DNA from 3 places in the Actinophytocola sediminis genome. Region 3 is predicted to be linked to each of the others. Evidence: riboswitches for the same ligand, from Rfam matches in the RefSeq annotation. Region 3 holds a riboswitch; each other region holds the start of a gene.
What was found. A riboswitch is a leader RNA that binds a small molecule or an ion and turns the genes downstream of it on or off. The one in region 3 is predicted to bind cobalamin.
Positions count from the first base shown of each region.

Region 1 (7,608 bases), on a different contig from region 3:
GACGAGCTGTACACCGCGCTCGGCACCCTGGACGCGCTGGTGGTCACTGTGCTCGCCGCCGGCGGCAGCACCCCGGCCGGGGTGAGCGCGGGTGGGGACGACGAGGCCTGGGACGTGGCGCGGATCCGCGCGCTGGACATCCCGATCCTGCAGGGCCTGTGCCTGACCTCCAGCCGGGCCGAGTGGCTGGCCGCCGACGAGGGCGTCACCCCGCTGGACTCCGCGAGCCAGATCGCGATCCCCGAGTTCGACGGCCGGATCATCACCGCGCCGTTCTCGTTCAAGGAAACCGACATCGACGGCCTGCCGCGCTATGTCGCCGATCCCGAGCGCTGTGCCCGCGTGGCCGGCATCGCGGTCGCGCACGCCCGGCTGCGGCACACCCCGGTGGGGCAGCGGCGGATCGCGCTGATGCTCTCGGCCTACCCGACCAAGCACAGCCGGGTCGGCAACGCGGTCGGCCTGGACACTCCAGTGTCGACCGTGCGGCTGCTGCGCCGAATGCGGGCCGCCGGGTACGACATCGGCGACCTGCCGGCCATCGACCTCGCCGACGACACCGAGGCGGGCAACGCGCTCATCCACGCGCTGATCGCGGCCGGCGGACAGGACGAGGAATGGCTCACCCAGGGCCAGCTCACCGACGCGCACGTGCGCATCCCGGCGGGGGACTACACGCGCTGGTTCGCCGCGCTGGACCCCGCCCTGCGGGAGTCGGTCACCGAGGCCTGGGGACCGGCGCCGGGCGCGCTGTTCGTCAACGACGCCAACGAGATCGTGCTCGCCACCATCCGGTCGGGCAACATCGTGCTGCTGATCCAGCCGCCGCGCGGGTTCGGCGAGAACCCGGTCGCGATCTACCACGACCCGGACCTGGCGCCATCACACCACTACCTGGCCGCCTACCGCTGGCTGGAGCATGGTTTCGGCGCGCACGCCGTCGTGCACCTCGGCAAGCACGGCTCGATGGAATGGTTGCCCGGCAAGAACGCCGCGCTGTCCGCCGCCTGTGCCAGCGACGCGGCCATCGGCAACCTGCCGCTGGTGTATCCGTTCCTGGTCAACGATCCCGGCGAGGGCGCGCAGGCCAAACGCCGCGCGCACGCCACGATCGTCGACCACCTGGTGCCGCCGATGGCCAGGGCGGAGAGCTACGGCGACATCGCCCGGCTGGAGCAACTCCTCGACGAGCACGCGAACATCGCGGCGATGGACCCGGCCAAGCTGCCCGCGATCCGCGCCGAGATCTGGACCCTCATGCAGGCCGCGCACATGCACCGCGACCTCGGCCTGGACGACCGCCCGGACGACACCGAGTTCGACGACTTCATCCTGCACGTCGACGGCTGGCTGTGTGAGGTCAAGGACGCCCAGATCCGCGACGGGCTGCACATCCTCGGCCAGGCACCCGCCGGGGCCGCGCGGGTGGACCTGGTGCTCGCGATCCTGCGCGCCCAACAGATCTGGGGCGGCGAGACCGCCGCGGTGCCGGGCCTGCGCACCGCGCTCGGCCTCAAGGAGGGCGCCGAGCAGACCGGTGCCGTGGACACCGTCGAGGCCAAGGCCCGCGCGCTCGTCGAGGCGATGGAGGCGGCGGGCTGGGACCCGGCCGCGGCGACCGGACTGCACGAGGACCCCGAGGTCGTCCGGGTGCTGGCGTTCGCCGCCACCGAGGTGGTGCCCCGGCTGAACCGCACCACCGACGAGCTCGACGCGGTGCTGCACGCGCTCGACGGCGGGTACGTCCCGGCCGGCCCGTCCGGCTCGCCCCTGCGCGGTCTGGTCAACGTGCTGCCGACCGGCCGCAACTTCTACACCGTCGACCCCCGCTCGGTGCCCTCCCGGCTCGCCTACGAGACCGGTGTCGCGATGGCCGACTCGCTGCTGGCCCGCTACCTGGACGAGACCGGCGAGTACCCCAAGTCGGTCGGCCTGTCGGTGTGGGGCACCTCGGCCATGCGCACCTCCGGCGACGACATCGCCGAAGTCCTTGCCCTGCTTGGTGTCCGGCCGGTCTGGGACGAGGCCTCCCGGCGGGTGCGGGAGCTGGCGGTGCTGCCATTGGCCGAGTTGGGCCGACCGCGGATCGACGTGACCGTGCGGGTCTCCGGCTTCTTCCGCGACGCCTTCCCGCACGTGGTCGGCATGCTCGACGACGCGGTCCGGCTGGTCGCCGCGCTGGACGAACCGGCCGAGCAGAACTTCGTCCGCGCCCACGTGCACGCCGACCTCGCCGAGCACGGCGACGAACGCCGGGCCACCGCGCGGATCTTCGGCTCGGCCCCCGGCTCCTACGGCGCCGGCATCCTGCAGGCCGTCGAGTCCGGCACCTGGCGCGACGACGCCGACCTGGCCGAGGTCTACACCGCCTGGGGCGGCTTCGCCTACGGCCGGGGGCTCGACGGCCGGCCGGCGGCCGAGGACATGCGCGCGAACTACCGCCGCATCCAGGTCGCCGCGAAGAACATCGACACCCGCGAGCACGACATCGCCGACTCCGACGACTACTTCCAGTACCACGGCGGCATGATCGCCACGGTCCGGGCGTTGACCGGCGCCGACCCGAAGGCCTACGTCGGCGACTCCACGTCCCCCGACGCGGTGCGCACCCGCACGCTGCAGGAGGAGACCAACCGCGTCTTCCGCTCCCGGGTGGTGAACCCGCGCTGGATCGGCGCGATGCAACGGCACGGCTACAAGGGCGCCTTCGAGCTGGCCGCGACCGTGGACTACCTGTTCGGCTTCGACGCGACCACCGGTGTCGTGCACGACTGGATGTACGAGCGGCTGGCCCGCGAGTACGTCCTGGACCAGACCAACCAGGAGTTCATGCGCCAGGCCAACCCGTGGGCGCTGCGCGGCATCGTGGAGCGACTGCACGAGGCGGCCGACCGCGGGCTGTGGGCCGAGCCCGACCCGGAGGTGCTGGCCCAGCTGCAGGCGGTCTACCTGTCGGTCGAGGGAGACCTCGAGGACGGCGCGTGAGCCGACGGGTGGTGCTCATCGGCGTCGGCCCCGGCGGTCCCGACCAGCTCACCGTCGAGGCGGTCCTGGCGATGAACGAGGTCGACTTCTTCGTGGTGACCGAGAAACAGCGCCCGGACGGCGACCCGCTGGCCGCCGCCAGAACAGCGCTGCTTGGCCGCCACGTGCGCGGCGACCCGACGATCGTGGTCGTCGAGGACGCCGAGCGGGACCGCACGGCGGCGGACTACGCACACGCGGTCGCCGACTGGCACGCGGCCCGCGCCGCCCGCTACGCCGCCGCGCTGGCCGACCACGACGGCGACGCGGGCTTCCTCGTCTGGGGCGACCCGGCCCTCTACGACTCGACGATCCGCGTGCTGGCCCGCGTCGCCGACACCGTCGGCGCCCGGCTGGAGGTCGTGCCGGGCGTGTCGAGCCTGTCCGCGCTCGCCGCCCGCCACCGCATCGTGCCGCACGGCATCGGCGAACCGCTGCACATCACCACCGGCCGCCGTCTTGTCGAGGCGATCCGGCAGCGACAGCCCAACATCGCGGTCCTGCTCAGCCGCTCGTTGGAGGAACTACGCGCCGTCGACCCGGCCGGCTGGCACATCTGGTGGGGCGCCAATCTCGGCACCCCGAGCGAACGACTCGCCGCCGGCCAACTCGCCGATGTCCTGCCCGCGATAACAACCGCCCGCACCGCCGCGAAACACGAGGCCGGCTGGCTACTGGACATCTATCTGCTCCGGCACGAGAAGTGACTGCACCGGTTCCATAATATGAAACAATTGACCATCCTGTGGCAGGTGGATAGCGTGTTCGACGCGCGGCAGAAAACGGGAAGTCTGGTGTGAATCCAGCGCGGTCCTCGCCACTGTGACCGGATAGCGAACCTCATGACGCCACTGGGACATGTCCTGGGAAGGCGAGGAAAGCCGACATCCGGAAGTCAGGAGACCGTCTGCGGCGCGCACGTAGCCGATCCACGAGCGATGGAGCCGCACAATGTCGACCAACGACCTGACCGAACGCCTCAATGCCGGCCCGGTGATCTGCGCCGAGGGATTTCTTTTCGAGCTGGAGAGACGGGGTTATCTCACCGCCGGGGAGTTCGTGCCCGAGGTGGCGCTGGAACACCCCGACGCGCTGCGCGCCCTGCATGTCGACTTCCAACGAGCCGGCTCCGATGTGGTGGAGGCATTCACCTACAACGGGCATCGGGAGAAGATGCGGGTCATCGGCAAGGAGGATCTGCTCGAGCCGCTGAACCGCGCGGCACTGGGGATCGCCCGCGAGGTCGCCGACGCGCGACCCGGGGACCTGATGGCGGGCAACATCTCCAACACGAACGTGTGGGACCCGGCGGACACCGGCCGGCAGGCCGAGGTGCGTGCCATGTTCGAGGAGATGGTTGGCTGGGCCGTTGACGGCGGCGCCGACCTGATCATCGGCGAGACGTTCTACTACGCGGGCGAGGCGTTGGCGGCGCTGGAGGTGGCGGCGTCGACCGGCCTGCCGGTGGTGCTCACCATCGCGCCGATGGCACTGAACGAACTGGCCGACGGCGTCGGGATCGTGGAGACCTGCCAGCGACTCGAGCAGGCAGGCGCGGACGTCGTCGGCATGAACTGCTTCCGCGGGCCGGACACGATGTTGCCGTGGCTCAAGGAGATCCGGGCGGCGGTGTCCTGTCACGTCGGTGCCTTGCCCGTGCCGTACCGGACCACCGTCGAGGAGCCGACGTTCTTCAACCTGACCGACGACCGGGCACGCGTCCCCTCCCCGCACGGTCGCACGTTCCCCACCGCGCTCGATCCGCTGTCCGCCAACAGGTACGAGCTGGGCGCCTTCGCGACCGAGGCGCACGACCTGGACGTCAACTACCTCGGCGTGTGTTGCGGCGCGTCCCCGATGCTGGTCCGTCAGGTGGCGGAGGCGGTCGGCCGCACGACCGAGGCGAGCCGGTTCTCGGAGCGGATGAGCAACCACTTCATGTACGGCGACGACGAGCGGCTGCCGGACCACATCGTGGCTCTCGGCGATCGCGCGTGACCTTCCGGTAGTCACCGGCGGGGAGCCACACTGGGCTGGTCGACTGTTCTGGGAGGAGAATCATGCGGTTCAGTTTCGTGCTGTTGCCTGATTACCCGCTCGACGACACGATCGAGTCCATCAAGCTCGCCGACGAACTCGGGTTCTACGCCTGCTATGCGGCGGACGAGACCTGGCACAAGGATCTCTGGCTGTTGTTCGCCGCGGCGGCGGACAAGACGACCAACATCCGGTTCGGTCCGAGCGTGTCCGCGGTGACGTTGCGGGAGCCGTCGTTGATCGCCCAGGCGACCGCCACCCTCGACGAGCTCACCGGGGGCCGCGCCGAATGTGTGCTCGGGTCGGGGAACTTCGGGCTGCTCGCGCAGTACGGCATCGACTGGGCGCGGACGAAACCGTTGTCCCGCCTCAAGGAGGCGCACACCGTGGTGCGCACCCTGCTCGACGAGGGGGCGATCAGCCACGATGGCGAGTTCTACCGCTATGACGGGCTGTTCACCTTCGCCCGGCCGGTCCAGCGGCACGTTCCGGTCAAGCTGGGCGCGATGCGCGGCCCGAAGTCGTTCCAGGCGGCGGGGGAGCTGACCGACGGCGTGCACCATGCGCTGAGCTACACCAGGCGCGCCTACGAGTACATGGTGGAGAACGTGCGGATCGGCGCCGAGCGCGCCGGCCGCGACGTGTCGTCGTTGGACCTCGGCGCGTGGGTCGTGTTCGCCACGGGCGAGGACTCGCGGGCGGCCAAGGACGCCGCCAGGGCGATGGTCGGCCTGTACGCGTCGTCGATGCCGGCCGAGCAGTTGGCGCGCAACGACGTGGATCCCGCGTCGCTGACCGAGATCATCGCCGCGGTGGGGGAGGGCCGGGTGGACCGTGCGTTCGAGCTCACCCCGCCGGAGCTGGCCGACAAGCTGTCCGTGGCCGGCACCCCGGAGGAGTGCCTGGCCAAGATCAGGACGGAGATCGCCTCGACCGGGGTCAACCACCTGGTCCTCGCCATCACCGACGCCGCGCTGGTCAAGGCGTTCGCCGGCATCGACCTGCCCGGCGTGGCCACCATGCGCGAGCAGTTGCGGCTGGTGCACGACAGGATCATGTGGTGACCTGGTCAGCCGCGGTCGGCGCGGACGATCTCCTCGGCGGTCGGCGCCTCGTCGGCATCGGTCAACCACTGCAGCGCGACGCCGACCAGCAGTGAGTAGTAGTGCGCGCCAACGGCGTGCACCTCCGCCGGGTCCGCGTCCTGGCCGAGGCCACCGAAGGCGTGCGCCAGGGCGACCCGCGCGGTGCGCTGCGCCGAGGCGTTCATCTCGCGGATCTTGTCGTTGTGCTGGAGGACCGCGACCGTCTCGAAGTTGACGAACCACAGCTCGCGGTTCTTCTGGATCGACTCGATGATGCGCTGCCACCTGGCGACCCGCGCCGCCTGTTCCCGCGCTCCCTCGGCGTCCTCGAGCGCGGCGAACAGGTGGCGGCCCCACTCCTCGTTCAGGTCGTAGATCGCCTGCGTGAGCAGCTGGTCCTTCGAGCCGAAGTGGTAGTTGATCGACGCCTGGTTGGCGCCGGACGCCGCGACCAGCTCGCGCACGGTCGTCCGCGCGTAGCCGTTGTGCAGCAGACACTCCCGTGCGGCGGTGAGCAGGTTCTCCCGATGACCCATGACGGGTACCGTATCATGTAAACGTTCGTTTCAAACGAACATACATATCGAGGGGAGTCCTGTCATGAACACCAAGCCAGTCCTGCGGATCCGTGGGCTGACCTGCCAGTACCCGAGCGATGCCGGCCCGGTGCACGCCCTGCGCGGCATCGACCTCGACGTGGGCCGGGGGTCCTTCGTCGCGATCATGGGGCCGTCCGGCTCCGGCAAGACGACCCTGCTGCACTGCGCGGCGGGGCTACAGCGCCCGACCTCGGGGCTGGTCGAGCTGGACGACCGCGACCTCACCCAGGCCGGCCCGGTCGAGCTCGCGCGGCTGCGCCGCCGCCGGGTCGGGTTCGTGTTCCAGTCGTTCAACCTGCTGCCCGCGCTCACCGCGGGAGAGAACGTCGAGCTGCCACTGCGGCTGGACGGGCGGCGCACCGACCCTCGGCGCACCTCGGCCCTGCTGCGGAACGTCGGTCTCGGCCAGCGCGCCGGACACCGGCCGGACCAGCTCTCCGGCGGGCAGCAGCAGCGCGTCGCCGTGGCGCGGGCGCTGATCACCGACCCCGACGTCGTCTTCGCCGACGAGCCGACCGGCGCGCTGGACATCCGCAGCGCCCGCGAGGTGCTCACGCTGCTGCGCGGCCTGGCCAACGGCGGCCAGACGATCATCATGGTCACCCACGACCCGGTCGCCGCGTCCTACTCCGACCAGGTGCTGTTCCTGGCCGACGGGCGCATCGTCGACCGGCTGGCACGGCCGTCGGCGGGCGCGGTGGCCGCCAGGATGGCGACGCTGGTCGAGTCCGCCGAGCAGGCGGCCAACGACGCGGTGGTGGGCTGACCCATGCTGACCCTCGTCCTGCGCTCGTTCGTCCACCACCGCTCGGCCGCACTGGCGACCGCCCTGGTCTCGTTCGTCGGCCTGCTGCTGGTGACCG
Region 1 is NZ_BAAGXS010000043.1:97,142-104,749, forward strand. It holds gene cobN (cobaltochelatase subunit CobN) at 1-2,985, shown strand, start outside; gene cobF (precorrin-6A synthase (deacetylating)) at 2,982-3,731, shown strand; cobalamin riboswitch at 3,761-3,950, shown strand; gene ACYVIP_RS26160 (homocysteine S-methyltransferase family protein) at 3,976-5,022, shown strand; gene ACYVIP_RS26165 (LLM class flavin-dependent oxidoreductase) at 5,085-6,125, shown strand; gene ACYVIP_RS26170 (TetR/AcrR family transcriptional regulator) at 6,131-6,682, opposite strand; gene ACYVIP_RS26175 (ABC transporter ATP-binding protein) at 6,747-7,511, shown strand; partial or broken gene ACYVIP_RS26180 (FtsX-like permease family protein) at 7,515-7,608, shown strand, end outside.
Region 1: it holds a riboswitch for cobalamin, as region 3 does, so the genes downstream of both, ACYVIP_RS26160 (homocysteine S-methyltransferase family protein) here and ACYVIP_RS27545 (FecCD family ABC transporter permease) in region 3, are expected to answer to the same signal.

Region 2 (7,608 bases), on a different contig from region 3:
GTAGCGGTCGAACAGGGTGGCCGCCCGGTCCTCGTCGTCGCTGAGCCGCTCCCCGCTGTCGTCGACCGCCCACTGTTGGTAGTTGTCGTACAACGCGTGGTACATCTCGAGGAACTTGTCCTGGTTGGCCGCGGCCTCGGCGGCGCGGGCGGCCGGCTGGGCCAGCGGGTGGGAGTCCAGCGGGAAGTTGCGGGTGACGAAGGTGATCCGGCCCGCGTAGTCGGTCTCCACCCCGCTGGTCACGTTGCGGTAGTACGCGGCGCAGGCCGGGCACTGGTAGTCGAGGAACTCCACGACGGTGACCTTGTTGCCTGGCGCGGTGGTCAGCGTGTCGCTGTCCGCGCTCGCGCGCAGCTCCCGCGGAATCTCGCCCTGGGTGGTGGTGTTGTCACCGCCGGTGTCGTTACCGGTGTTGCCGTCGGTGTTGTCGCTGTCGGACCTGTTGAACAGCAGGATGCCGCCGATGACGAGCACGGCGATCACCACGATCGCGACCGTGGTGATCACGTTCGCCGATGGCCTCCTGGACTTGCGTGTCATGCCTTGGTGCGCCCTTCGCCGGGTTTTCCCCATGATCTGCCAGAAGGTCGTACCGAGCCGTGACGCGGTTCCCGGGTGTCGGCGAGACCACCCGAAGGTGGTCCCGCCGTGGCAGGCCTAGAAGTCCTCGTCGAAGTTGACGGTGCCGGTGACCGCGACCTGGTAGGCCGACACCCGGCGTTCGAAGAAGTTCGACAGTTCCTGGACGTCCTGTAGTTCCATGAACGCGAACGGGTTCTTCGACCCGTACTCCGGTTCCAGGCCCAGCGCGGCCAGCCGCCGGTCGGCGACATGCTCGAGGTACGCGCGCATGTCGGCGATGGTGAGCCCGGCGACACCGCCGGTGAGCAGGTCCCCGGCGAACTGGACCTCGGCGTCGACGGCCTCGCGCAGCATCTGGCGCACCCGCGCGTGCAGGTCGTCGTCGAACAGGTCCGGTTCCTCGCGGCGCACGGTGTCGACCACGTCGAACGCGAAGGTCATGTGCATGGACTCGTCGCGGAACACCCAGTTGGTGCCCGACGCCAGGCCGTTGAGCAGACCCCGGGAGCGCAGGAAGTAGACGTAGGCGAAGGCGCCGTAGAAGAACAGGCCCTCGATGCACGCCGCGAAGCAGATCAGGTTGAGCAGGAACGCCCGCCGGTCGTCCTTGGTCTCCAGCCGGTTCAGGTGCTCGATCGAGTCGATCCACTTGAAACAGAACTCGGCCTTGGCCCGGATGGAGGGAATGTTGTCCACCGCGGCGAAGGCGGCCACCCGTTCCTGCTCGTCGGGCAGGTAGGTGTCGAGCAGCGTCAGGTAGAACTGGACGTGCACGGCCTCCTCGAACAGTTGCCTGGACAGGTACAGCCGCGCCTCCGGCGCGTTGACGTGTTCGTACAGGTTCAGCACCAGGTTGTTGGCGACGATGGTGTCGCCGGTGGCGAAGAACGCGACCAGCCGGTTGACCAGATGCCGTTCGGCGGCGGTGAGCTTGTTCAGGTCGGCGAGGTCGGAGTGCAGGTCGACCTCCTCGACCGTCCAGGTGTTCCTGATCGCGTCCCGGAAGCGTTCGTAGAACAGCGGGTAGCGCATCGGGCGCAGGGTCAGGTCCATGCCGGGGTCGAGCAGGGCCTGGCTGGTGTTCTCGGCGGTGGTCACTGGCATGCCTCACAGGTTTCTGGGTTCTCGATCGAGCAGGCGGCGGCGGTGGTGACAGTCGCCTGCTGGATGCGGGTCGCCGGCCGCGACCTCAGGTAGTAGGTGGTCTTCAGCCCGGACTTCCAGGCGTGGCGGTACATTGAGGACAGTTTGCCGATCGTCGGCGAGGCCACGAACAGGTTCAGCGACTGGCTCTGGTCGACGTAGGGGCCTCTGGCGGCGGCGAGGTCGATCAGCGCGCGCTGGGGCAGCTCCCACGCGGTGCGGAACAGTTCCCTTGACTCGGCGGGCAGCGCGCTCAGGCCCTGCACCGAGCCGTCCGCACGCTTGATCCGGTCCCGGGTGTCCTCGGTCCACAGCCCGTGTTTCCTCAGCTCCGCCACCAGATAGGAGTTGATCTGAAGGAACTCGCCGGACAGCGTCTCCCGTTTGAACACATTGGACACCTGCGGCTCGATGCACTCGAAGCAGCCGGCGATCGACGCGATGGTGGCCGTCGGCGCGATGGCGATCAGCAACGAGTTCCGCAGCCCGGTTTCGGCGATCCGGTCCCGCAGCGCCGCCCAGCGTTCGGTCTGGGTCGGGACGACGCCCCACAGGTCGGGTTGCAGACTGCCCTGCTCGGCCCGGGTCTGCTCGTAGGCGGGGTGCGGTCCCTCGGCGGCGGCCAGCTCGGCGGAGGTCTCCAGCGCGGTCAGGTAGATGTCCTCGGCCAGCCGGGTGGACAGCTCCTTGGCCTCGGGCGAGTCGAAGGCCAGGCGCAGCCGGAAGAACACGTCCTGCAGGCCCATCACGCCCAGCCCGACGGGCCGCCAGCGCGGGTTGCCCCGGGCGGCCTGCTCGGTGGGGTAGTAGTTGATGTCGATGACCCGGTCGAGGAAGGTGACCGCGGTGAACACGGTCTCCCGCAGCCGGTCCCAGTCGATCTCCGTGCCGGTCAGGTGCGCGCCGAGGTTGATCGAGCCGAGGTTGCACACCGCGGTCTCCTCGTCGGCGGTGACCTCGAGGATCTCGGTGCACAGGTTGGAAAGGTGGATGACGTTGCCGGCGTCGGCGGTCTGGTTGGACGTGCGGTTCGCGGTGTCCTTGAACGTCATCCAGCCGTTGCCGGTCTGGGCGAGCGTGCGCATCATCTTCGCGTACAGGTCCCGCGCCTTCACCGTGCGCACCGCGCGGCCGGCCCGCTCGGCGGCCCGGTAGGTCTCGTCGAAGGCCGGACCCCACAGGTCGGGCAGCTCCGGCAGTTCGTCCGGGTCGAACAGTGACCAGTCGGCGTCGGCCTCCACCCGGCGCATGAACTCGTCGGGGATCCAGTTGGCGATGTTGAGGTTGTGCGTGCGGCGCGCGTCCTCGCCGGTGTTGTCCCGCAGTTCCAGGAACTCCTCGATGTCCGGGTGCCAGGTCTCGAGGTACACGCAGGCCGCGCCCTTGCGCCGCCCGCCCTGGTTGACCGCGGCGACCGAGGCGTCCAGCGTGCGCAGCCAGGGCACGATGCCGTTGGAATGCCCGTTGGTGCCCCGGATCAGCACGCCCCGCGAGCGCACCCTGGACCACTGCACGCCGATGCCGCCGGCGAACTTCGACAGTCGCGCGATCTGCCCGTAACGCTCGTAGATCGACTCCAGCTCGTCGCGCGGCGAGTCCAGCAGATAGCAGGATGACAGCTGGGTGTGGCTGGTGCCGGAGTTGAACAGCGTCGGTGAGCTGGGCAGATACGCCAGTGAGGACATCAGCCGGTAGAACCGGATCGCCTCGGCCGGCGTGTCCGACAGTCCACATGCGACACGTAGCAGCCAGTACTGCGGGCGCTCGATGACCGCGCGGCTGTTGGGGTGGCGCAACAGATAGCGGTCGTGGACCGTGCGCAGCCCGAAGTACTCGAACCGCAGATCGCCGTCGTGGTCGACCGCGTCGTCCAGCTTGCGCGCGTGGGTGGTGACGAAGCTCGCCGTCTGGTCGCCGATCAGCCCGTGCTCGTGGCCGAGCGCGATGGCCTGGCTGAACGAGTGGATGCCGTTGCCGCGGACCTCCTTGTCGACGAAGGTCGCCAGCAGGCGCGCCGCGAGCCGGGAGTAGGCGGGCTCCTCGGCCACCAGCTCGGCCGCGGTCTGGATCGAGAGGCGGTCCAGCTCGACGGTGGTCGCGCCGTCGTACAGGCCGCTGACGGTCTTCGTCGCGACCCGCATTGGGTCCACATTGGACAGACCGGTGGCGCAGCGCTCGACGGCGCGCACGATCTTGGTGAGGTCGACGTGCTCGACCTCGCCGCCGCGTTTGCGTACCCGCATCGTCGGCCGTTCGGTGTCGTCGGCTTCCCGCATGCCGACCTGGCTTGTCGTCACAGCTCTCTCCTCGTGAGCTCGATCCGACCGGTTCCAGTCCGAAGTGGACACGCGAGGACCCATGGCGGTGCCCGTGAACGGCACCGCCGATGTCCGCACGCCCTCCCTCGGGGCCTGGAGACCGCGCCCACCCGCGGCGCGGGCAGGCGAGCTGGCAGGTCTTCGGACTCGCGGGCAGCCGAACCCGGGCGCGTCGACGCGCCAGGAGTCGGTGGTCTACTGGCCGTCGCTTCCCGGACTCGCGTCCAGTGCTTCGTGACGGCGGTCGTTCCCGTTCACCGCTGCGGGGCAGTCCCGGACTCGCACCGGGTTCCCTCTTGCGACGGACGCCCCATGGCGTGGACGTCCGAACCAGCTCGCTGAGCACAATACATGGAGTCCGCGACTCTTCCGGCACCCATATGTTGTGTCGGCGTGTCGGTCACGTGCCGACGACGGTGATCGCCCGTGCGCTGGCGTCGAGGTCGTGCCAGGTGTTCGCCGACCACTCCGAGATCGCGCCGTCGGTGCCCAGCCGGTACACCCGGTCGGCGCCGACCGCGACGTCAGCCGCGCCGTCGCCGATGCGCCGCCAGTCGTTCGGGCTGTCCCGGTAGACGCGCACCCCGCCGTCGTCGTCCATCGCGACCAGACCGGCGCCGCCCACCCGGATCGTCTTCGCGGCGCCGCCGATCCGGCGCCACCGCCCGTCGACCTGGTCCCATTCCTGCACTTCCGTGCGGCCCGCGGTCAGCCGGTACAGCGTCTCCCCGCCGACGACCAGGGTGTCCCGCGGATCCAGGGTGTCGGTGACCCAGGTCCAGTTCTCGGGAGTGCCCTCGTAGCGGAACAGGTCCGTGCCGCTCGGGCTGGAGGCGAAGATGCCGGCCGGGCCCGCGTACAGGTGCCTGGCCTGTCCGCCGACCAGCAGCCAGGACTTGTCCTGCGGCACCCACGCCCAGACCGCGGCCCGGTCCGGCGCGAGCCGGAGCAACTGGTCCTGCCCGACCACCAGCTCCGCCGGGCGTTCACCGGTATAGGACCAGTTGCCCGGCGAGTGGTACTGCGCGATGTGCCCGACACCGGGCGAGATGGCCCACAGCCCGGCGCCGCCGCCGTGCACCGACGCGGCGTGGGCGCCGATCGTCGTCCACCGCCGCGTCGCCGGGTCCCAGGACCGCACCGCGTCACCGGTCGGCGTCAGCGCCACCAACTGGGTCGCGATGTGCGGGACGGGGGCGGGGGTCGTTGGCCGCGGACCGTTCCCCGGGGTCGCCACCAGCAATGTCGCCGCCACGGCCACCGCGGCCGCGGCCGCGTGCGACAGCCACAGCCTCGACCGGCGGGTGGGCGCCGGTTCGGCCTCCGGTGGGAGTTCGGGCACCGCGACGGGGTCGGCCGCCGGCTGCGCCGCGGCCGCCTGCTCGTGCAGCGTGCGCGCCCGCGTCAGCCGTAGCTCGCGGCCGGCCTGGTCGCGGGTGCGGTCGCGCACCACCTGCTCCAGCAGATGCAGCGGGATCAGCTGTGCGCCGGAGCGGTACATGCTCCACGCCGTGCGCCCGCCCATGTAGCGCACCGCGAGTTGGCGCACCGTGTGGTCCTTGGTGAGGTCCCGGAGGAACACCGCGAGCTCGTTGGCCTGCCTCGACGTGCCCCTGAGATCGCCCTGGGGGCGGCCAGGGCTTCTCGCCGACTGGTTCACCAGCGCTCTGTCGTTCACGGACAAACTCCTTGGCCCGGCCCTGCTTCGCGGATTCGACGCCGGCCGCCGAGGACGGGTTCCGGTTGTCCGCGGACAACTGGTTGTCCGTCCGCGCAGCCGTACTGAGCTGGGATTTCGCCTGATCTCCGTGGACCGGCGGTGTTCGCAGGACCCACCATCGGCGGCATACCAACACATGGAGGCGACATGAGGGAACTCTCCACCGGGGTGATCGACGGCCGGCTGCTCGGCTGGGACGGCGACGACTCCACGACCAGCCAGGTCTTCGTGCCGGGCACGGCCACCGACACCGAGATCGCGTTCGAGTTGCGGCGCACGGAGGACGACCGGCTCGCGCTGCCGGTCTACCGAACGATCGAGGACCTGGTGCGCTGCTGTGGCGCGGCGCAGGCCTGGATAGGCGTGTACGCCGACCGCGTCGAGGACTGCGCGGCGCTGTGTTCGGCCGACCTCGTCGTGTGGGACGCGGAGGTGACGGGATGACCGACTTCGACGTCGAGCCGTCGGTGCTGGCCACCGTGTCGACCAAGCTGTCCCTGGCGGCGTCCATAGTGGACGGTGTGCCCGCGTCCCCGCCGCCGCCACAGGCAGGCGACTGCACCGCCGTGGTCGCCATGGGCCTCGCGTCGCTGTGCAACACGACCGATTCCGTGGCCGTCGGTCTCCAGGGGGCCCGCGCCGAGGTGGACAACACGCTGCGCGAGTACCAGCAGCGAGACCAGACCGAGGCCAACGCGTACGCGGGGAGGTCCTGATGCCGCTCGACACGTGGGTGAAGGGTGACCCCGGCAGTCTGCGCGCGACGGCGGGCTGGGTGCGGGAGCTGTCCCGGGCCACCTTCGACGCGGGCAGTGCCGCCCGCGAGGCGGCGGGGATCTCGGAGTCCGGCTGGACCGGCTCGGCGGCCGATGCCTTCCAGACACGAGTGGTCAGCGCGGTCGGCGATGTCGACCGCATCGCCGCGCGGCACGTCGAGTCCGCCGCCGCGCTGGACCGGCACGCCGCCGACCTGGACACCGTGAAGAGCCGCATGGCACAGGCGCGCGAGGTGGCCGCGGCCGCCGGGCTGACCCTCACCGCGACGCACATCCTCGACCCCGGCGGCCCGCCGCCGGCGGCCGCACCGTTGCCAGGCGACCGCTGCCCGACCGCCGCCGAGCAGAGCGCGGTCACCGCCGCACAGGCCGCCGCCGCCGACTACGCCGCCAAGATCAAGGCGTACGGGGAATGCACGCGGACCGTCACCGAGGCCGGTGAGCTGGAGTTGGCGTCCCAGACCACGCTGCGCGACTTCTTCGGCGCCATCCCCGGCGAGATCTTCGGCTCGATCAGCCTGCTGGGCATCGCGGCGACCGCTGTCGGGACGGCGGTCGGCAGCCGCTTCACGTCGGTGACCGACGCCGCCGCCCAGCTCAGCACGGCCGCGTCGCATGCCGCCGCGCACGACACCGCCGTGGCGGCGGGCAGGTTCGCCGCCGGCGGCCTGCCGGCCCAACTCGCGCACGGGATGACCATCACCGTCGGCAACCCCATGGCCCCGGGCACCGGTCCGGTCGCCGCGGTGGTCAAGAGCGTGCCGAGGGTCGGTCTGGTGATCACCGCCGCCGGCCTCGGCCTCGACATCGCGAAAGACCCGTCGGTGAAGAACATCGTCGTCAGCACGGCGGCCAACGGCGCCGGACTGTTCGCCGCCACCGCGGCGACCAGCGCGGCGACCAGCGCGGCGACCAGCGCGGTGGCCGCGGCGGCGCCCGTACTGGTCGGTGCGCCGGTCGTGGTGGCCGTGGCCCCGCTCGCGGCCGGTCTGGTCGCCGGCGCGGTGACCTACGTGGTGGTGGACCAGTACGGCGGTGACGTCTACGACGCCGTCAAGGGAGCCGGTGC
Region 2 is NZ_BAAGXS010000018.1:275,285-282,892, forward strand. It holds gene ACYVIP_RS11605 (DsbA family protein) at 1-540, opposite strand, end outside; gene ACYVIP_RS11610 (ribonucleotide-diphosphate reductase subunit beta) at 658-1,686, opposite strand; gene ACYVIP_RS11615 (ribonucleoside-diphosphate reductase subunit alpha) at 1,677-4,022, opposite strand; cobalamin riboswitch at 4,159-4,393, opposite strand; gene ACYVIP_RS11620 (hypothetical protein) at 4,444-5,721, opposite strand; gene ACYVIP_RS11625 (SAV_915 family protein) at 5,911-6,207, shown strand; gene ACYVIP_RS11630 (hypothetical protein) at 6,204-6,479, shown strand; gene ACYVIP_RS11635 (hypothetical protein) at 6,479-7,608, shown strand, end outside.
Region 2: it holds a riboswitch for cobalamin, as region 3 does, so the genes downstream of both, ACYVIP_RS11615 (ribonucleoside-diphosphate reductase subunit alpha) here and ACYVIP_RS27545 (FecCD family ABC transporter permease) in region 3, are expected to answer to the same signal.

Region 3 (7,608 bases):
GCACCGCGCGCGAGATGCGCCAGTCGCTGAGCTGTTCGACCGAGGGCACGCCGGCGGTGGTCGGCGAACCCGCACGGTCCGCCGTGGTCATCGGGCCGTCGCCAGGTCGCCGCGGATCAGCTCGAGGTCCGCGCGGAAGTCCCGCACCGAGAAGGCGGCCGACACCGGGGTGCCCGCGCGCGCCATGGCCGCCTCGTCCAGCGCGCGCTCGTAGCGGGCGATGAACCTGTCGATCGTGGGGCACGGCACTCCCAGATGCCGCCCGACCCCTTGGATGATCTTCGTCCGGTAGTAGTCCTCGTTCGGCATTCTCGGCACGTCCCACCGTCCCGCGCGGTCGACGAAGGCCCGGCGGATGGGCACGGCCGAGAAGTCGAAGTACCTGCCGTCGGCGTCCGGCTCGGAGAACGGGTCGACCAGCAGCGAGGCGTACCGGACGTACACCAGGTATTCCTGATGGATGGTCGGCAGCCGCTCGAACCGTTCGATGTCCCGGCGGGCGACGCTTTCCTCGCGTACCGGGTAGCTGTCCTCCACCATGAACCGCAGCAGGTTCACGCCCGGGATGCCCAGCCTGCCGACCATGCTCGTCAGCTCCTTCCACTGGCTCACCAGCTCGCTGATCAGCGCGGGCGTGATGGGCCCCTCTGGCACCAGCTTGTAGACGTACTTGACCGGGCCGGACTCGGCGAACACGGCGTCCAGCGTGATGTCGTTCATGAACAGCGCGGGGTGCACGTACAGGGAGATGTTCCTGGTCTCGGCCGCCATCGGCCCGGCCATGACCGGCGTGGCGACGCCGAGCCTGCGGTGGAGTTCGCACAGCGCGTCCAGGTTGTCCGACCGGCCGCGGCTGGAACCGACGTACAGCCGCTTCTTGACCGCCGCGGTGACCACGCGCGGGGACGGACCCCCGTCCCGCCAACGGGTGGCGCCAAGATAGCTGGAGAGGCTGATCACCTCCGCGTCCACGCCGTGGCCGAGGAGCAGGCGCCGGACCAGACCGCTCGAGCCGACGGTCGGCGACACCAGCACCACACACCTGACCTGCTCGAGAACCCGGTGCTCGAGCTGGCGCACGACCTGCGTGTACGCGTCCGCGGTCACCGCCAGGACCAGGGTGTGCCACCTGCCGGTGACCGACCGGTATCCCCGGAACAGGTCGTCGACCACGCATTCGCCCTCGGCGGCGCGGTCCTTGGCACTCTGGACGTCCACCCGGATGCGCCCGTGGCTGTCCCGCAGTCCGGAGAAGAACGCGTCCGCTCGGACGGACTCCCGTCCCGCGATCCCCACCACGCAACCGAGCCGGTTGGTCAACGCGACCGCCAGCTGCACGGCGGCCGGACCGGTGCCCGCGATCAGCACCCGGTCGACGTCGTGCGTTCCTCGCCCCGTTCCACCCACAGCCGTACTCACACCTTCCGGTAGAGCGCGATGTCGAAGACCTGCTCGGGCCGCGGCACGTTCTCGGCCAGCGCCCATTTCCGCCGGTCGACCTCCCGCATGGGGTAGTTGAAGAGGGACTTCAGGTCGTCGCCGTAGCGGACGGCCACGACGACGTCGTCGCGGGTCGACGAGTGGATCCGGTCGAGCAGGTCGTACTTGACCGCGCCGGTCGAACTGAAGATGACGTGCGACGCCTCCCCGGTGAAGGCCAGGTCCACCACCGGTGTGTGCTCCAGCCTGATGTCCAGGTCGTCGCTCCCCAGCCGCGCCACGACCTGCCTGCCCAACTCGACGGCCTCGGGATCGATGTCGACGCCGACCACGCCGGCGCCGGTCCGCCTGGCGATGTACAGCGGGGTCATCGGAAACGAGCCAGCGCCGACGAGCAGCACCCTGGCGTCCGGGGACAGTTCGAAGGTCCCGAACTCCTCCTCGATGCAGGACTCGACGTTCTCGAAGTAGCCCGTGGTCCCGGCATGGCCGAGCAGGAGCTGGCGGGCGCGGTACTTCTCCATGATCGCCGCGCAGCGGGCGGACCGCGCTCGCAGGTCCTCGACCAGGTTCGTGAACTCGTCCGTGCCCGCGCGCACGAGGGCGTGCCATGCCTGGTGATGGCGCCGGTCGGTCACGAAACCGGAGTAGTCGCCGACGACGCTGGCCAGCTCCGCGCTGTGGCGCACCGTCCCGTCGTACCGCGCGGCCGCCGCCAGGAGGCGCCGCAGATAGTTGTGCATCAACGACAACAGCTCCGGCGCGCCGCTCACAGGAAAGCCCGTCCCTGCGCCACGATCCGGACCGACCCCTCGACCTCGATGCCCGTCGGACCGCCACGTTCGTAGTTCACCGTCACCCGCATCGACCCGCCTGGCTGGACCACGTTCGTCGCGACGGAGGTGTTGTTCTTCCACGCCAGGTACGCGCCGAGCGAGGCGGTACCGGACCCGCAGCCCTTCTCCCAGACCATGCTGTCCACCGACGGCACGTGGACCAGCGGGGCGAGGCGGTTCGAAGCCGCGGTGTACAACAGAACCCCGACGACGGACACGTCCCGGGTCTCGCCAAGCCGGCGCGCCAGGACCTGCGCCTGGTCCATGGTGGCCCGGTCGAGCAGCCCGGTCTCGATGACCACGAACAGCGAGCTCTCGTAGCGCACGAAGGTCGACCCGGCACCGAGCTCGCCCGCGCGGGCACCGTCCTCCACCGCCGTCGGCAACGGCATCGTGAGCCGGCAACCGAAGTCCCGCCGCCGCCGCACGACCCGGCACCTGGCGACGTCGGCCGTCCCCGACACCTCCAGCGCGGTGTCCAGGCTGTCGCCGGTCTCCAGCTCCGCCTCGAACGCGCGCAGCGCCGCCAGCGCCATGCACGCGTTGCCGCAGAACTCGCCGCCCGCCATGTGGAGACCGGCATCCGCGTCCAGCGACTCCGGTTTCCGCACGAACCCGACCTGCTCGGCGTGCACGTGCTCGTAGGCCATGACGCGCCTGGCGATGGCCGGGTACTCCTCCTGCGGGTGCTCCGTCCGCACCAGGACGGTCATGTTCTGGGTGGGACTCGCCTTGACGAAGTCGATCTCGCGGCTGATCACCGCCCGCTCCGTGCGGAGGCGAACCGGCGCCGGCCGCGCGCGCGTCGCCGATCCTCGTCGCCCCCCGTGCTGGCGAGGTCGTTGCGCATCAGGTCCTCCCCGAATCTCGTCGTGTTCCGGGTCACGAGGCCAGCTGGGTCACACGGTGACCGACTGGTGACACCAGGTCATGAGTCGGCGACGAGGGCCTCGTAGTTCCGAGGCTTCCTATCTGTGACGCGGGACACATTTGGTGCCCCTCGCTGTGGATCGGTCGTGTTAACGTCCCGCTGAGCCAGTCGCGCCCATGTGGCCAGGGAATCCGGTGTGAGTCCGGAACTGTCGCGCAGCGGTGAGGGTGACCGGCGGAACACGCGCCACTGGGCCGAACGGCCCGGGAAGGCGTTCCGCCGGGGCGATCCCGAGTCCGAAGACCTGCTGGCTCGGTCGTCATCCGACCGGGCTCCGCGACCTGGGCCCCTGGCGAGAGCGGGTCCGCGTGTCCCCGAGGCGTGCCATCTCCGGTAGCGGCCCGCCGCGCCGGATGCCGGTCGTGCCGCTGCTGCTCGTGCTGCTCGCTGGTCTGGCCGCCAGCATGGTCGTCTCCCTGACCCTCGGCGCGGAGCCGTTGCCGCTGACCGGGGTCTGGGAGACCGTGCGGGCCAGGCTGGGTGGTGCGCCGGGCCAGGACCCGGTGTACGACGCGATCGTGTGGGACCTGCGTGCCCCACGGGTGCTGATGGCCGCCGTGGTGGGGGCGGGTCTGGCGTTGGCGGGCGCGGTGATGCAGACCCTGGTCCGCAACCCGCTGGCCGATCCGTACCTGCTCGGCGTCTCCTCGGGTGCGGGTGTCGGGGCGACGCTGGTCATCGTCGCGGGGGTGTTCGGCGGGCTGGGGATCTGGGCGGTGTCGGCGGGCGCGCTGGTCGGCGCGGTGCTGGCGTCGCTGCTGGTGTTCGGCGTGTCGCTCGCGCAGGGTGGGCTGACGCCGTTGCGGCTGGTCCTGACCGGGGTCGTGCTGTCCGCCGCGTTCTCGTCGGTGTCCAGCTTCCTGGTGTTCCTGGGGGACGAGCCGGAGGCGACACGGTCGGTGCTGCACTGGCTGCTTGGCAGCCTGTCCGGCTCGACGTGGGCGAGCACCGGTCCGGCGCTGATCACGGTTGTGCTGTCCGTCGTCGCGCTGCTGGCGGTGCACACCTGGCTGGACGCGCTGGCCGCCGGTCCGGACGTGGCCGCCGCCCTGGGGGTCCCGGTACGCGAAATCCGGATCGGCCTGTTCGTGCTGACCTCGGTGCTGGTCGGGGTGCTCGTCGCGGTCTCAGGTGGCATCGGCTTCGTCGGCCTGGTCGTGCCGCACCTGGCGCGGCTCGTCGTCGGTGCGCGGCACGCCGCGGTGCTGCCGGTGGCGGCGCTCGGGGGAGCGCTGTTCCTGGTGTGGGTGGATGTGGTGGCCCGGGTGCTGGTCCGGCCGCAGGAGATGCCGTTGAGCGTGGTGACGGGGCTGGTGGGCGCTCCGGTGTTCCTGATCCTGATGGGCCGCAGGCACTACAGCTTCGCTGGCGGCGCCGCATGACGCGTCTGCGCTGTCACGGGGTGCGGTGCGAGATCGCGGGCCGGGTCATCGTGTCCGGTGTCGATCTCGAGGTGCCGCCGGGCGAGCTGATCGCCCTGGTGGGGGTCAACGGCAGCGGCAAGTCGACGCTGATTCGCGCGCTCTGCGGGCTGGCGGCACCGGCGGCGGGCCGGGTCACCGTCGACGGCGAGGACGTGCACGCGCTCCCGGTACGCAGCCGGGCCCGCCGCATCGCCTATGTCGGGCAGGAGGAGACGCCGCCGGCGGACCTGCTGGTGGGGGAGCTGGTCGCGCTGGGCCGCGTGCCGCACCAGCCGCCGTGGGCGTTGGGGCGGGTGGCCCGCGCGAGCACCCTGGACGCGCTGGCGGCCGTCGGTCTGGCCGACGCGGTGGACCGGCGATGCGACCAGCTCTCCGGCGGCGAACGCCGCCGGGTGACGCTCGCCCGCGCGCTCGCCCAGGGCGCCGGGCTCGTGGTCCTCGACGAACCGACCAACCACCTCGACATCAGCCACCAGACCCGGCTGCTGGAAACCCTCCGCGGTCTCGGCCGCACCGTCGTGGCGGCGATGCACGACCTGTCGCTGGCCGCCGCCTACTTCGACCGCGTCGCGGTGCTGCACGACGGCGCGCTGCGCACCGTCGACGCGGCGGCGGTCGCCCTGGCGCCCGCGACGGTCGAGGAGGTCTTCGCCGTGGCCGCCGCCCACCTGACCGACGCGCGCACCAGTCGCGAGCACCTCGTGCTCGGGCCGGGGTTCGCGCGGTCCCGCCCCGACCAGAGAAGAGCACCATGACGACCCGCACTGTTCGCCGCCGCGCCGTCACCCTGCTCGCCGTCGTCGCGCTCGCCGGGTGCGGTGGCGAACCGCCCGAGTCCGCGTCCGGCGAGATCACCGTGACCAACTGCGGCGAGCAGGTCCCGTTCCCCAGCCCGGCGCGGCGCCTGTTCGTCAACCAGGGGAACCGGATCGCCACCGTGCTCGCCGTCGGCGCGGCCGACCAGGTGGCCGCGGTGAGCAGCCTCGGTGACGACCGGGCGGTGCTCGAGGCCGCCTACGGGGCGGACGTCGTCGGCGGCCTGCCGGTCACCACGGAGGGCCAGCCGTCGCTGGAGAACGTCCTCGCCAAGCGGGCCGACGTGATGGTGTCCTGGTTCAGCGACGGCGACGACGTGACGCCGCAACGACTGGCGGCCCAGTCGATCGCGGCCTACCAGACGACCGAGGGCTGCCCGCGGGGCTCCGGCGCCGAGCGCGGCACGACCGAGCCGTGGGCGGCACTGACCACCGACCTGCGCAACCTCGGCCGCATCACCGGGCACGACCGGGAGGCGGCGTCCGTGGTGACCGACATCGGCGACCGGCTCGACGCGCTGGCCGCCGCGCCCGCGGGACAGACCCCGCCGACGGTCTTCCTCTTCGACCGCGGCACCACGGACGTCTACTCCAGTGGGGCCTACGGGGCGCCGCAGGCCGTCATCGAGGCCGCCGGTGCGCGCAACGCTCTCGGTGATCTCGAGGAATCCTGGACCTCGGTGTCCTGGGAGCGGATCGTCGCGGCGAAGCCCGACTTCATCGCCTTCGTCGACTACCGCAGGCAGTCCTTCGAGGACAAGGTCGCCGTGCTGCGGACCAACCCCGCCACCAGGAACCTGCCCGCGGTCGCCGAGGGCCGGTTCCTGAACCTGCCGTTCGCGATGTGGACCTCCAGCCCGCTGAACATCGACGCCGCCGAACACCTCCGCGTCGCGCTGGAATCCCGCAACCTCCTGCCCCGCAGCGAGATCAGCGCGCGCCTGGACGTTCCCCGGTGAACACCGGGCTTTTGAGGAACGGTCGTTCTTGACTGATCGTTCCTCAAAAGTCTACGGTTTGGGGCATGGGCAGGCGACGGGCGTTCGACGAGGACGCGGTGGTGCGTGCCGCCGTGGGACTGTTCGGCGGTCGCGCGTACGACGGGGTGTCCATCGACGACCTCGTCACCCACCTCGGCGTGCACCGCAACAGCCTGTACAAGACGTTCGGCAGCAAGCGCGGCCTCTACCTGGTCGCCCTGCGCCGCCACCTCGCCGACGACGTCCGCCCCCTGGTCGAAGCGCTCGCCGCGGCGACGGATGCCGCGACCGCGCTGCGGATCGTCACGTCGGCCGATCTCGGTCTGCTGCTGCTCGCGGCGGTCGACCGGGCGCCCGCCGACGAGGAGGTGGCCGCCGAGGTGGCCGCGGCGCTGGCCGCCGTCGACCAGGCGATGGCCGGCGCGCTCGGCATCTCCACCGACCTGGCCGCCGCCCTCACGGCCACCGGGCTGGGCATCCTCCTGCGCGGCAACCCCGGCGGGGTCGCCACCGCGCTGACCCAGCTCCTCGATCCGCTCAACTGACAAGGAAACAGCTATGGCACTGGTCCAGATCGACGGCGACGACCTCGTCGTCGTGATCGAGGGTCTCAACAAGCTCTGGGCCTTCAAGAGTCGCCTGACCATCCCACTGGTCAACGTCCGCGGCGCGACCGCGGATCCCGGCATCGTCGCCGATCCCAAGGGGATTCGCGCGCCGGGCGCCCGCGTGCCCGGCCTGATCACGGCGGGCACGTTCCACCTCGACGGCGAGAAGGTCTTCTGGGACGTCAGGAATCCGTCGAAGGCGGTCGTGATCGAACTCGCCGACGAGCACTACGCCCGCCTGGTTCTCCAGGTCGACGACCCCCGCGCGACCGTGGCGCTGGTCGAGAACGCCCTACCCGGAAAGAGGTAAGCCGATGTTCGCCCACTTCGTCGCGGCCGTGCTGTCGCTGACCGTGGTGACCGCCACCCCGGCCGAGGCGAGGCCGCGCCTTGTGCCCGCCGCTGACCGCGAGGTCGTCTTCACCGTCGACGGCACGACCACGTACGGCACCCTGCACGTGCCCGCGCACCGTGCCGGGCAACGGTTGCCCGCCGCCCTGCTGCTGCCCGGCAGTGGCCCCACCGACCGCGACGGCAACCAGCCGGCCGCGTCCCCGAACACCCTGGCGCAGGT
Region 3 is NZ_BAAGXS010000049.1:43,213-50,820, reverse strand. It holds gene ACYVIP_RS27565 (MFS transporter) at 1-91, opposite strand, end outside; gene ACYVIP_RS27560 (opine metallophore biosynthesis dehydrogenase) at 88-1,407, opposite strand; gene ACYVIP_RS27555 (SAM-dependent methyltransferase) at 1,416-2,213, opposite strand; gene ACYVIP_RS27550 (hypothetical protein) at 2,210-3,037, opposite strand; cobalamin riboswitch at 3,296-3,473, shown strand; gene ACYVIP_RS27545 (FecCD family ABC transporter permease) at 3,516-4,589, shown strand; gene ACYVIP_RS27540 (ABC transporter ATP-binding protein) at 4,586-5,386, shown strand; gene ACYVIP_RS27535 (ABC transporter substrate-binding protein) at 5,383-6,405, shown strand; gene ACYVIP_RS27530 (TetR/AcrR family transcriptional regulator) at 6,471-6,971, shown strand; gene ACYVIP_RS27525 (hypothetical protein) at 6,985-7,344, shown strand; gene ACYVIP_RS27520 (alpha/beta hydrolase family protein) at 7,349-7,608, shown strand, end outside.